3 regions of the Noviherbaspirillum saxi genome follow, and region 1 is predicted to be linked to each of the others. Evidence: riboswitches for the same ligand, from Rfam matches in the RefSeq annotation. Region 1 holds a riboswitch; each other region holds the start of a gene.
The links. Region 1 has a riboswitch for cobalamin ahead of D3871_RS08185 (CoA-acylating methylmalonate-semialdehyde dehydrogenase). Riboswitches for the same ligand answer to the same signal wherever they lie in the genome.
Positions count from the first base shown of each region.

Region 2: another riboswitch for cobalamin. It lies ahead of cobT (nicotinate-nucleotide--dimethylbenzimidazole phosphoribosyltransferase); the one in region 1 lies ahead of D3871_RS08185 (CoA-acylating methylmalonate-semialdehyde dehydrogenase).
Region 3: another riboswitch for cobalamin. It lies ahead of D3871_RS29210 (cobaltochelatase subunit CobN); the one in region 1 lies ahead of D3871_RS08185 (CoA-acylating methylmalonate-semialdehyde dehydrogenase).

Region 1 covers NZ_QYUO01000001.1:1,735,317-1,739,651, reverse strand. Annotated here, with positions in the region: gene D3871_RS08190 (acyl-CoA dehydrogenase family protein) at 1-161, opposite strand, end outside; gene D3871_RS08185 (CoA-acylating methylmalonate-semialdehyde dehydrogenase) at 175-1,710, opposite strand; cobalamin riboswitch at 1,983-2,195, opposite strand; gene D3871_RS08175 (3-hydroxyacyl-CoA dehydrogenase NAD-binding domain-containing protein) at 2,343-4,335, opposite strand, start outside.
Region 2 covers NZ_QYUO01000001.1:1,223,704-1,228,038, reverse strand. Annotated here, with positions in the region: gene D3871_RS05875 (histidine phosphatase family protein) at 74-631, opposite strand; gene D3871_RS05870 (adenosylcobinamide-GDP ribazoletransferase) at 633-1,397, opposite strand; gene cobT (nicotinate-nucleotide--dimethylbenzimidazole phosphoribosyltransferase) at 1,403-2,437, opposite strand; cobalamin riboswitch at 2,509-2,744, opposite strand; gene D3871_RS05860 (alpha/beta hydrolase) at 2,842-3,690, shown strand; gene D3871_RS05855 (protein phosphatase CheZ) at 3,970-4,335, shown strand, end outside.
Region 3 covers NZ_QYUO01000003.1:1,354,523-1,358,857, reverse strand. Annotated here, with positions in the region: gene D3871_RS29215 (zinc-binding dehydrogenase) at 350-1,504, opposite strand; cobalamin riboswitch at 1,610-1,814, shown strand; gene D3871_RS29210 (cobaltochelatase subunit CobN) at 2,056-4,335, shown strand, end outside.

The DNA of each region.
Region 1 (4,335 bases):
TAGATGCCGCAAAAGCCGAGTTCGCCCGCCTTGGCGAGTGTGCTTTTCGGGAACAGTGCATGAGCATCCCAATGCGCGGCATGCGGGATCAACTCGCCGGTGGCGAAATCCCGTGCCGTTTGGCGAAACGCCAGTTGCTCTTGCGTGAGATCGAAATCCATTGCAGCTCCCGCATCACTTAAGTGCAATGGTGGTATTGACGCCGACCGACAAGCTGTTGTCATCGAACCAGCGCTGTGTCACGGTCTTGGTTTGGGTATAGAAGGTCACGACCTGCTTGCCGTACGGACCAAGGTCGCCCAGCTTCGACGCACGCGAACCGGTAAATGAGAACAGCGGAACCGGCACCGGGATCGGCACGTTGATACCGATCTGGCCGACGTCGATCTCTTCCTGGAACTTGCGCGCGGCCGCGCCGGACTGCGTGAAGATCGCCGTGCCGTTGCCGTTCGGATTGGCGTTGATCAGGTCGATCGCTTCGTCAAGCGTGGCCGCCGAGGCAAGGCAAAGTACCGGGCCGAAGATCTCCTGATCGTAGATGCTCATGCCGGGTTTGACGCCGGAGAAGATCGTCGGACCGACGAAGTTCCCTTGTTCATAGCCAGGCACATGCGGGCGGCGGCCGTCGAGCTCCAGCGTTGCGCCTTCCGCCACGCCGCGCTCGATCAGGCCGAGCACACGTTCGCGTGCAGCACATGAGATCACCGGCCCCACGTCGGTACCCGGCTCGACTCCGGCATTGATCTTGAGCGTCTTTGCGGTTGACACCAGATCCGCTATCCAGTGCCGGGCGTCTCCGACCAGTACTGCCACGGATACGGCCATGCAGCGCTGTCCAGCGGCGCCGAAGGTCGCACCGACCAGGCTATTGATGGTTTGTTCCTTATTGGCGTCCGGCAGGATGACCGCATGGTTTTTCGCGCCCATCATGCACTGCACGCGCTTGCCGGCCAATGAGGCGCGCTGGTACACATGCGTGCCGACACGGGTGGAACCGACGAACGACACAGCCTTGATATCCGGGTGGTCGCAGATCGCATTGACCACGTCTTCGCCGCCATGCACCACGTTCAGCACGCCGGGCGGAATGCCTGCTTCCAGCGCCAGTTCAGCGAGCCGCATCGTTACCAACGGATCCTGTTCCGAAGGCTTCAGCACGAACGTATTGCCGCATGCGATCGCCATCGGGAACATCCATAGCGGAATCATCGCAGGGAAGTTAAAAGGTGTAATGCCGGCGCATACGCCCAGCGGCTGCAGCAGGGTATAGGTATCGACGCCATTGGCGACATTGTTCGCTAGTTCGCCCATTTGCAGGCCGCCGATGTTGGCGGCATGTTCGACGACTTCCAGCCCGCGGAAAATATCGCCTTCCGCATCGGCGAGCGTCTTGCCTTGCTCTGCCGTCAGAATAGCCGCGAGTTGCTTCATGTTCTCGCGGATGAGTTGCTGATACTTCAGGAAAATACGCGCGCGCGCGCCGATCGGGGTCTTGCGCCAGGTTTGGAAAGCGCGCTTGCCGCTGGCGACCGCCGCCTGGATTTCCTCCGGCGTGGCGAACGGCACGCGGGCCAGGACTTCCTGGGTGGCGGGATTGACGACATCGCGCCATTCCCTGGCCGATGACTCGACAAGTTCGCCGTTGATCAGTAGCTTGACTGTGGGGACAAAGGGAAAGGCGGCCGCATGGGCCTGTGCTGGATTGGTCATGGTCTGTTTCCTCGAATCAGGGCTGTGCTGCAATCGCTACAGCCAGATGATGTAAAGGGAACCGGCACACCAGCCTTCCTTGCGCTCGTGCACCGGCCCCGCGAACTGAGCGCTGCAAGAAAGGACATTGCGCGCCCCGGTAACGCACCCTCCGTGCACGACCGAGACCCAAGGAATGAAGGTGGAAGCAAAATCGAATAAGGCCCTCTCGCTGCGCACTGCATGGCACAGGCGATACGTGACCTTCATCGAATCGCTGCCCTCCGCAACCATTCCTGATAGATCATCAGGCCGGTATCCGGGCTTGCAAGACTTGCCGCATCGCCTTCCCGGTCCATCGACCAGTGGCGTGAAAGACGCGACCACACTTGCTTACCGTTGCGGGGGCAGCAGCGGCATGGTGTCACATACATAGACACGCACCGCTTTCCCGTTTAACTGCACGCCGGAATCGGCGGTGCAGCACCTGATGATTAACGATAACATCAATTTACGTTAACGTAAACGTAAATACAAAATACGCATGTTTTGCCGAATGAGGGCGCAATGCTAGTGCAGTTTCATCCTCAAGAAAAAAGCCCGGGCCTTGAGGGCCCGGGCTTTCCGGTAAATCGAGGTATTACGTTGGCGCGTCAGTTGAAGGTCTTGCCTTCGGCCGCCAGTTTTGCCAGCAGCGGTGCTGGTTTCCAGGCTTGGCCATGACGGCCTTTCGCATACTTTTCCATTGCCATCACAACGTTCTGCAGGCCAACGGTATCGGCGTAGAACATCGGGCCGCCGCGGAACAGCGGGAAACCGTAGCCGGTCAGGTATACCATGTCGACGTCGGATGCGCGCTGGGCGATGCCTTCCTCGAGGATGTAAGCAGCTTCATTGACGAGTGCATACACCAGGCGTTCGACGATTTCCTGGTCGCTGATCTTGCGGCGCTCGATGCCGAGATCGGCCGAGTGCTTGACGATCATGTCGTTTACGACTTGCGCCGGATAGGGTTTGCGGTCGCCCGGCTTGTAGTCGTACCAGCCTGCTCCGGTCTTTTGACCGTAACGGCCCATTTCGCACAGCAGGTCCGCAGTCTTGGAATAAGTGACTTCCGGCTTTTCGACGTAACGGCGTTTGCGAATTGCCCAGCCGATGTCGTTGCCTGCGAGGTCGCCCATACGGAACGGACCCATTGCGAAGCCGAATTTTTCAATCGCCTTGTCCACCTGCTCGGGCGATGCGCCCTCTTCCAGCAGGAAGCCGGCCTGACGGCTGTATTGCTCGATCATGCGGTTGCCGATGAAACCATCGCAGACGCCGGAAACAACGCCGGTCTTCTTGATCTTCTTCGACAGCTGCAGGGATGTAGCGAGAACATCCTTGCCTGTTTTTTCGCCGCGCACGATTTCCAGCAGCTTCATCACATTGGCCGGGCTGAAGAAGTGCAGGCCAATCACATCCTGTGGACGCTTGGTGAAGCTGGCGATCTTATTGACGTCTAGTGTCGAGGTGTTCGATGCGAGGATTGCGCCCGGCTTCATCACTTCGTCCAGCTTCTTGAATACCTGTTCCTTGACGCCGATCTCTTCGAATACCGCTTCGACCACGATATCGGCCTGGCCAATATCTTCATAGGACAGCGTGCCGGTGATCAGGCCGACGCGCTGGTCGAATTTTTCCTGGGTCAGCTTGCCCTTCTTGAGCGTGTTTTCATAATTCTTGCGAATCGTCGCCAAGCCCTTTTCCAGCGCTTCCGGTTTCATTTCGAGAATCTTGACCGGGATGCCGGCATTCGCGAAGTTCATTGCAATACCGCCGCCCATGGTGCCGGCGCCTACGACCGCAGCCGACTTGATGGGGCGTGTCGCCGTGTCTTCCGGTACATCAGCCACCTTGCTGGCCGCGCGCTCGCCAAAGAAGGAATGGCGCAAGGCCTTGGATTCAGTTGTCTGAACCAATTCCGTGAACAGTTCGCGTTCATACTTCATGCCGTCATCGAATTTCTTGGTGACGGAGGCGGCGACGGCTTCCACGCACTTCAACGGCGCCGGGAACGGACCAGCCATTGCGCGCACGGTGTTGCGGGAGAACTGGAGGAAACCTTCGTAATTCGGATAGTCGACCTTAATGTCGCGCACCTTCGGCAGCGGACGCACATCGGCAACCTTGTCGGCGAAGGCCATTGCGCCTTCCATCAGGTCGCCCTGGACCAGCTCATTGAACAGGCCTGTCTTCGCAAGTTTGTCCGATGGCACGGGATTGCCAGAGACGATCATGTTCAAGGCCATTTCAAGACCGAGTACACGCGGCAGGCGCTGTGTTCCACCAGCACCGGGCAGGATGCCGAGTTTGACTTCCGGCAGTGCGATTTGGGCAGCCGGCGATACCACGCGATAGTTGCAGCCCAAAGCGAGTTCAAGACCGCCACCCATGCAAACGCTATGAATCGCGGCAACTACCGGCTTGGTGGAGCTTTCAACGACGTTGATGACTGTGTGCAGAGTCGGTTCCGCCAAGGCTTTCGGCGAATTGAATTCCTTGATGTCGGCGCCGCCCGAAAATGCCTTGCCCGCGCCGGTGATGACAATCGCCTTGACCGCATCGTCGTTCAGGGCTTGCTTCATGCCGTCGACGATGGCGCTA
Region 2 (4,335 bases), 510 kb from region 1:
CCGACAACAAGCGTAAGCGCTTGAGGACTAGCCGCAAACAGAATTTCTCGTGCCGGCCAAACCGGAACTTGCCTTACTGACAATCAAGGATAGAGAGTGTCCCGTAACCAATATCATGCATCACAGCAGCGGCATGGCGCGCCACTTCAGCAACAGAACCGTAGTGTGGACATTGGCTAAGCAGGCGCAAGCTTCCCGCATGGCAAACGACGATCGCTGTCTGCACTGATTGCGCACGCAAGCTTTCATGAAAGTCGCGGACGCGCGTCGCCACTTCAAGCACGGTTTCGCCGCCGCCGGGACGGTAATGGACGACATCGGCAGCCCAAGCGTCGACTTCGGCTTGAGAAATGTTTTGCCAGGGGCGCATTTCCCAGGCGCCGAAATCCATCTCTGCGAGACGCGGGTCGACGATCGCATTAGCACTGCCATTTGCGTCGGCGATGGCGACCGCCAATGCGCGACAGCGTTGCAGCGGACTGCAATAGACCGGTAGGCCATGCGGCAGTGCGGGTAATAGCGACGCCAGCACGCGTGCATGTTCAGGCTCCGATACACGGAGATCGGTGCTGCCATAACAGACGCCAGGCTCAACCTCGGGCTTGCCATGACGGATCAGATACAAACGCATTTCAGTGTGCGGCTGCCAGGACGGCAAGGTAGCAGACGACTTCAGCGACCTGCTGGACTGCGCCAAGACAATCACCGGTGTAGCCGCCGAGACGGCGAACGAATTTGCGCGCAAGCCAAAGAGTGACAAGGACTACCGCCGCAAGGGCAGCAAGCAAGGCTTGCAGGTTCAGCCAGCCTAGTGTCAGCAAGACCGCCACCGGTACGGCCGTCGACAGGACCGCAACAAGAAACTCCCCGTGTGTCATGCCTTGCGCCAGAGGCTTTGCCTTGCCCTCGCCTTTGACATAGGCGAGCTTCCATATCAAGGCACTGGCTGCCAGGCGCGACAGTGGATGCCCCAGCAACAGTGCAGCGATAGCCGCCTGTGGAGGCAATTGCGCGAGCGTTGCAGATTTCAGGCCCAGTATCAGCACGATACCGATCGCACCGTAAGCGCCGATGCGCGAATCGGTCATGATCTCCAGCACCCGTTCGCGCGTCATGCCGCCGCCCATCCCGTCGCAGGTATCGGCGAAACCGTCCTCATGAAACGCGCCGGTCAGGTAAATGCCCGCAATCGTCGACAACATGACCGCGACGAGGGGCGGCAGCCACAGGCTCGCCAGTGCATAGACGCTGGCAGTGACCGCACCGACCACGATGCCCACTGCAGGGAAATACCGGCTTGCATGATGCAGCCATTCCGGCTCGAATCCGACCCAGCGCGGAATCGGCAGGCGCGTGAAGAATTGCAGCGCGGTGAAAAACAGCCTGAGCTGATGCATGGCGCCTAGCGCTCCTTGCCGCTGACCTGCGCAGATTCGAAGGTCGCCATGCGATTGAGAAAATTGACCGCTGCATGCACCAGCGGCAACGCCAGCGCGCAGCCGCTGCCCTCGCCCAGACGCAATCCCAGCTGCAGCAAGGGACGCGCGCCAAGATGCGCGAGCATCAGCCGGTGTCCGCGTTCATCGGAACAATGCGAGAACACACAGTAGTCGAGTATCGCCGGCTGCAGTTTCGCCGCCACCAGCAAGGCGCTGGTGACAATGAATCCGTCAATCATCAACACCATGTGCTTCTCGGCAGCGGCCAGCATGGCGCCTACCATCATGGCGATCTCATACCCGCCGAAGGTGGTCAGCACATCGATTGCTTCGCTGGCATGCTCATGCAGCGCAACCGCACGTTCGAGGACTTGCAATTTATGTGCAACGCCATCGGCCGAGAGGCCGGCGCCCGCACCCACGCATTGGCTGAGCGGCGCGCCGGTCATCTTGTGCATCAATGCTGCGGCAGCGGTCGTATTGCCGATTCCCATTTCGCCGAAACCGATCACGTTGCCGTCCAGCCGTCCGACCAACGCAGCGCCGCGCTCGATCGCAAGCATGCATTCATCATGACTCATCGCGGGCTGCTGCGCGAAGTTGCGCGTCCCGCGGCCTATCTTTCGATCCAGCAGCCCGTCACGTATACCGAAATCGTGGTTGACGCCGGCATCGACCACATGCAAGGCGCAGCCATTCTGACGCGCGAACACATTGATCGCGGCGCCGTCGGCAAGAAAATTCTCCACCATCTGCCAGGTGACGCTTTGCGGATACGGAGACACGTTTTCGGCAGTGATGCCATGGTCGCCGGCGAATACGATGACGGCGGGCGCCACGATACGCGGATGTACCGTACGCTGAATCAATCCGATCCGGTGCGCCAGCGATTCGAGTTCGCCAAGACTGCCCGGCGGCTTGGTCTTGTTGTTGATGGCGGCTTCAAGCAGCGTGGATAGCGCAGCATTGACCGTCGGTTCGACAGATGGAATAGGCATGTGATTTATATAGGAAGGTCGGGACAGCAGAAAACCCCGTCTGCATGCACTGCGCCGGCGAACTGAACAACTGTCCGCCAACCATTCCGGCCGGTATCCGGGCTGGCAAGATGAACCGGTCGACCTTCCCATGCAGACTGCACAGTGGTACGAGGGACCGTCTGTCAGGCAGTCGCCTTGCGGCTTCCGTCATAACGCTTGCTTACCGTTGCGGGGGCAGCACACGTTGTACTCCAGGGAGCAGCGTGTTTCCCGTTTAACTGCAGTCGCGACTGCGGCTGCGGGCACCAGAATGCAGGCAGTGTAAGGTGCGCGCCGAACGGAGTCAATTCGGCAAGCCGGGCGGGCCATATCGATGAATAGACAGTAGACTAGGCATTTGCCCTGCCCTTCACGCGTCATTTATGAAAAACAAAGCCGAATACTACAACCAGCAATACAACGCCCGTGCCTCCATTCCCGACCACCCTTATATTTTCACACGCTGGCTGAAAGACTCGATGCAGGTGCGCCGCTCGCATGCTGCACTGTTCGATCTGGCCTTTGGCGAATCCAGCGGCGAACGTCTGGACTTTTTTCCGGCGAGCCGCAGCGATGCGCCGCTGCTGGTATTCATTCATGGCGGCTGGTGGCGCTCGCTCGACAAATCCGATTTTTCTTTCATGGCGCCGGCCTTTACCCGCGCCGGCTTCAATGTCGCGCTGACCAACTATACCTTGGCGCCGCATGCGTCGATCGCCGAGATCGTGTGTCAGCAACTGCGCGCGGTGGCATGGCTATACCGCAACGCCGACAAATACGATTTCGATCCGCGCCGCATCGTGGTGGCGGGTCATTCGGCCGGCGCGCACCTGGCTGCAATGATGATGGCCGCGCACTGGACTGTCTATGGCAGCGACCTGCCGGCCGACCTGATCAAGGGCGGCGTGCTGATGTCGGGACTGTACGACCTGGAACCGGTGCGGCATGCGGAGTTTGTCAATGTCGACCTCAAGTTGACCGAACAGGACGTTGCCCCGTTGTCGCCGGTCCTGATGCCTCAGCCGCATCCTGCGCCCTTCATTACCGCCTATGGCGCGCTGGAATCGGACGAGTTCAGGCGCCAGACGGAACTGCTTGAAAACGCCTGGAAGCCTGCGCACCGCGCCGCCGTTCCCCTCCCTGGACTGAATCACCTGACGATCTGCGATGCGTTTGCAACGCCGGGTCATCCTTTGTGCCAAGCGACCATTGATCTTTTAACAAGCATATAGCGTGGATTCTGTCTTGACGGAACCTCATCGCAACAGTTTACGGCCGCGCATTTGTGCGCGCTGCAAGTTCGTGTTGCGCAGAAGAAATTCGTGACTGATAATCGTATTGAAGAATAGCTGGGTATCGCACGCCTGCAGGTATCGCAGGCGCATCTCCGCTGAAGCGTCTTTTACAGGGTGTGCGGCTAAGGCGTGGTGAGTTGCGCAAGTCCGTGCACTGCAACCAGCTTTTGACCGACACCGATAACAGGCTGACTACGAACAAAGGGAAGTACCGACATGAGCGACGCTGCAGATGATCTTGAAGCACTGTTTGACGAAGTAGCCGCGCAACGCGTGGAAACCGTGGAAACAGTGGTCCCGGCGGAATCCGCGCCGGAAGTGATGGAAGATGATGGCGAAGAACCCGTCGCCGAGGTGGTCGACAATGCATCCGAGGCCCCTGAAGACCAGTCGGACAAGGGTATGTATGAGCGCCTCGGCGGCATCGTGCGCATGCTGCACGACTCGCTGCGCGAACTGGGCTACGACCGTTCGCTGTCGGATGTCGCCAGCCAGATCACCGACGCCCAAGGACGGCTGGAGCATGTCGCCGCGCTGACCGAACAGGCGGCCAACAAGGTGCTCAACACGGTCGACACCTGC
Region 3 (4,335 bases), on a different contig from region 1:
ACTTCGCATTGGCGTCATACATTCTGGCTTTGTAGTGTTTCTTTAATGCGTCTAACGATGGTTTAACGACAGATCGGCATCTGTGCCTGATGCGACGCCTTTCAACTCACTTGGCGAGGCTCAAAACGTGTTTTAACAAGCGCATGGAGAAGCGCTTTTGCTGATTCGCGAAAAGGAGGGAATGGCTGCCGGCTGCCAGCGAACGGAAAGCATGAGATCGTCGAACTCGATTCTCCGGCTGTGGGCGGCCCCACAGCGGGCATGCATACGACTATGGTTATCGAACACCGGCCACGAGGTCTCCCTGCCGGCGCCTACAGAACGAATATCAGAACGTCAGCAATATCGCTCACTGCCCGACCAGTCCCTTCGAGGGGACGATCAGGTATTTCTCGCCGGTGCTTCTCTTGCCATATGCTGCAATCGCATCCGGCTGCAAGGCTTCGGCAAGCGAAACTTCCTTCGTGTAATGGCTGGCGAAGGTCGTTTTCAATTCGGCGGCCACGCGTTGCTTCAGTCGTTCAACGGTCGCCGGACCGGCCTTCTGCAGGAACGGAAACAGCAGCCAACCTCCCATGCCCCAGGTCATGCCGAAGTCGCGGATAAATTCCGTCGGGCGCATGTCCAGCGAGCCGTAGATATAGACCTGCTTGAACGTGGTTGAGCCGTAGCGGCTGTATTCCTTGGCGTTTCTGTTTGCCGCAACTTCCATTCCGCTGAGGATCTGTCCGGCCAGCTTGCCGCCACCGATGGCGTCGAACGCGATCGTCGCACCGGTTGCCGCAAGCGCATCGGTCAGCGACGGCATGAAGTTATCGGCATCGGAATTGCAAATGTACTTCGCGCCGATTTTCCTGAGCAGGTTTTCCTGCTCCTGCGACCGCACAATGTTGACCAGGTCGATACCGTCCTGCAGGCAAATGCGGTTCAGCATCTGGCCAAGATTGGATGCAGCGGCCGTGTGCACCAGTGCCTTGTGTCCTTCCGCACGCATGGTTTCCACCATGCCGAGTGCAGTCAATGGATTGACGAACGAGGATGCCCCCTCCACGGCGGTTGCGCCATCCGGCAGCAGCAGGCATTGCTCTACCGGGACGCAGCGGTACTGAGAGTACATGGCGCCACCGAGCACAGCGACGGTCTTGCCCAGCAGCTGCCGGGCAGCGGCGGATGCGCCCGATCCAACCACGAGTCCGGCGCCCTCGTTACCCACCGGCATGGACATGTCGAGCCGCGCGGCCATGGCTTTCAATCCGCGTTCTGGAACACGGGCTGTGACGACAGGGCCGTTGGCCGTTTCGATGGCCGTCGCCGCGCTCATGTCGGCTGCGCCGAACAGCAGGCCAATGTCGGAGGGGTTGATAGGGGAGGCGTCGATGCGAACCAGCACCTCATTGTCCTTGGGTACCTGCACAGGCACTTCAACCAGAGACAACTCCAGCTCACCGCTTTTTTTGACGAGCGAACGAAGTTGCAGGGAGGTACCTGATTCATTGGTGTGCATTGCTGTCTCCTTCGCGATGGCTTTGGCCGGTTTTGGGGAATGACGCTGATCTTAACACCGGCGGGATTTGCATGTTTTAAGGCGGCGATCCATTCAACTGGTGTTATACTCCGGGCCACTTTAGGTGCCTTTCTCATGTTCATTGAGAGGGTGAAACGGGAAGCCGGTGACTCTGATATTCAGACATTCCGGCGCAGCCCCCGCTACTGTAGGCCGGATGACTCCGCATTGCTCCACTGTGCTAGTGCATGGGAAGGAACGGAGAAAGAAGATGGCAAGCCAGGAGACCGGCCTAAAGCATAAGTAGCACCATTCCCCGGGGTGATGGGAAAGGTTCTGTTGATGGCTGCGTGCCGCAACCTCTCATAGAACAGTTTCGCCTGGATCTGGTGCATTGCATATGCCAATCAAAGGGAACCTAGTGTCGCTCGATAATCTTTTGCACGCTCGACAAAAAAGCTTCTGCAACGGATGGTGAGCTTCCCCAAGAGTTCTCTTCGCTGATTTTTCTACCACTGATCAGCGCTGGACTATAGTGAAAATCCATATTGATGGTCAGTAAACTCGCATCCTATCTGGTTTGCATCCTCTTCTGCGCGATCTCTGGGCAGCTAAACGCGGCAACCCTATTTGGCATCGTCACTGAACGCGCTGCTCCGACTGCGATCGAGGCAGCGCACCGCCATCTCGCAAGCCACCCGAACGACCGCATTCTGTTGCGTACGCCGGCTCAACTCATGGCGGCGAGCGACAGGCAACTCAGCCAGTGGCTTGCGCAGGCCGACATCGTATTAGCGGTCTCTGTCTTCGGGGATCCCTCGCGGCGCCTGAAGGATGCCGTGGCGCGGTATGCCCGACCGCAAGCGGCTGTCCTGGCGATGAACGGCGACTCCGGTTTAAGCCTGATGAGCCGTAATCTTTCTGCGAATAAATCAGGCAGCCTGAATAACTTCCCTCCAGAAACCTTACGCGAGCTTGCGCTTGAACACCCGCCCGCAGCAGCACTGGCTGCCGCCACAGCTTACCCGACGGCCCGTCACTGGCTAGCCGCGCGCCAAATATGGCAGGCCGGCGGCACTGAAAATACGGCGGCGCTCTTCGCGCATCTACTTGACCCGCGCCACACCTTGGCAGCAGTGAAACCGGAACCGACGCTGCGATTGCGTGTCGGCGACAAGGAATTAAGCGATGCGGCAGCCTGGGGCGGCGGTGAAGCCCTTGGCCTGAAGGCGATGCCAACCGTCGTTGTCCTCGACCTCGCCAACATGGACGGCAGCGCTCCCACAGCTATCTGCCAGCGCATCGAACAACGGGGCCTGCCCTGTGTGCAGGTATTGACCCGCTGGGGCGGCGCTTCGCGGAACGCGCTCGAGCGCCTGCCCGAGCTGATTGCTCCAGCTAAGCCGAAAGCGTTGATTGTGTTGCAGGATTTCGTGGTGGGAGCCGCCGAAGGACGGGAGACTGTAACTGAAGCCTTCAAAAAGCTGGATGTGCCAGTGCTCAAAGCTATCCGCTTAACTGATCGTAACGTGACCCAGTGGCGTCTCTCACCCGATGGACTGCCGGCCGACTCCGTGCAGTACCGCGTTGCCTTGCCTGAGCTGCAGGGTATCGGCCAGCCTATTGTCGTCTCGGCGCTTGGACGTAGCAAGCTGGATCGGGTTACCGGCATTGAAACGCGACCGCCCGCCACATTGGCAGTGGAAGTTGATCGCCTCGCGGCCCGCGTCCATCGATGGCTGACGTTGCGCAGCAAGGCAAACCGGGACAAGCGCGTTGCCATCATCTATTACAACCACCCGCCGGGACGTCAAAACATCGGCGCCGACAACCTTGATGTGCCGGCGTCATTGTTCGACATGCTGCACGCGCTTAAGGCGGCAGGCTATACGGTCGGTGATTTGCCCGCGTCGCCGGAAGCGCTGCTCGATCGCATCATGTCTCACGGTGTGAATCTGCCGGAAGACCGCGCTGCGCTACGTGAGTTGAGCTCTTCCGTTGAAACGATCAAAGCAGCCGATTATGCCCGCTGGTTTGCGACGCTGCCGGTTCGCGTCCAGGCTGAAATGACGGGCGGACCGCTCGGACGGCTGCAGGCTGAAGTGCTCGAAGCCGAGGCCGCCAACGAACGTGCGGTCGGTCGCAAACGAGTCGATGCGGTGTTAAAGGAATTGCGTCATCTGGTGGACGGCGCCGATCATCCGAAACGCGACCAGGCAATCCGCGACATGCAGTCGTTGGAAGCCGGTTATCTCGCCTGCCTGGCCGACAAGCCGAGCCACCGTTGCGTTACGCTAGCCCCACTCAACCGCCGGCTGACGGGTTACGGTATTGAGGGACTGAAGGGGTGGGGCGCAGCGCCGGGCAAAGTAATGGTCGACAGCGGGAAATTGCTTGTGCCGGGTATCACGTTCGGCAACGTATTCATCGGTCCGCAGCCGCCGCGTGGCTGGGAAGTGGATGAGGAACTCCTGCACGCCAATACCAGCGTCACGCCACCGCACCAGTATCTCGCCTTCTATCATTGGCTGCGTGACCGCTTCCAGGCCGATGCGATCGTGCATGTAGGTCGCCACTCCACCTACGAATTCCTGCCTGGCAAAGCAGTAGGGCTGACGGCCGACGACTATCCAAGCTTGATCGCAGCCGACCTTCCCGGTATCTACCCCTATATCGTCGATGGTGTCGGCGAAGGAACCCAGGCAAAGCGTCGCGGCTTGGCCGTCATCGTCGATCACCTCACGCCACCGCTAGCCGCGACGCCCCTCTACGACCAGTTGCTGGCCTTGCGCCAGCTTGTCGAGAGCTTTCAGGCTGCCTCCAGCGAATCG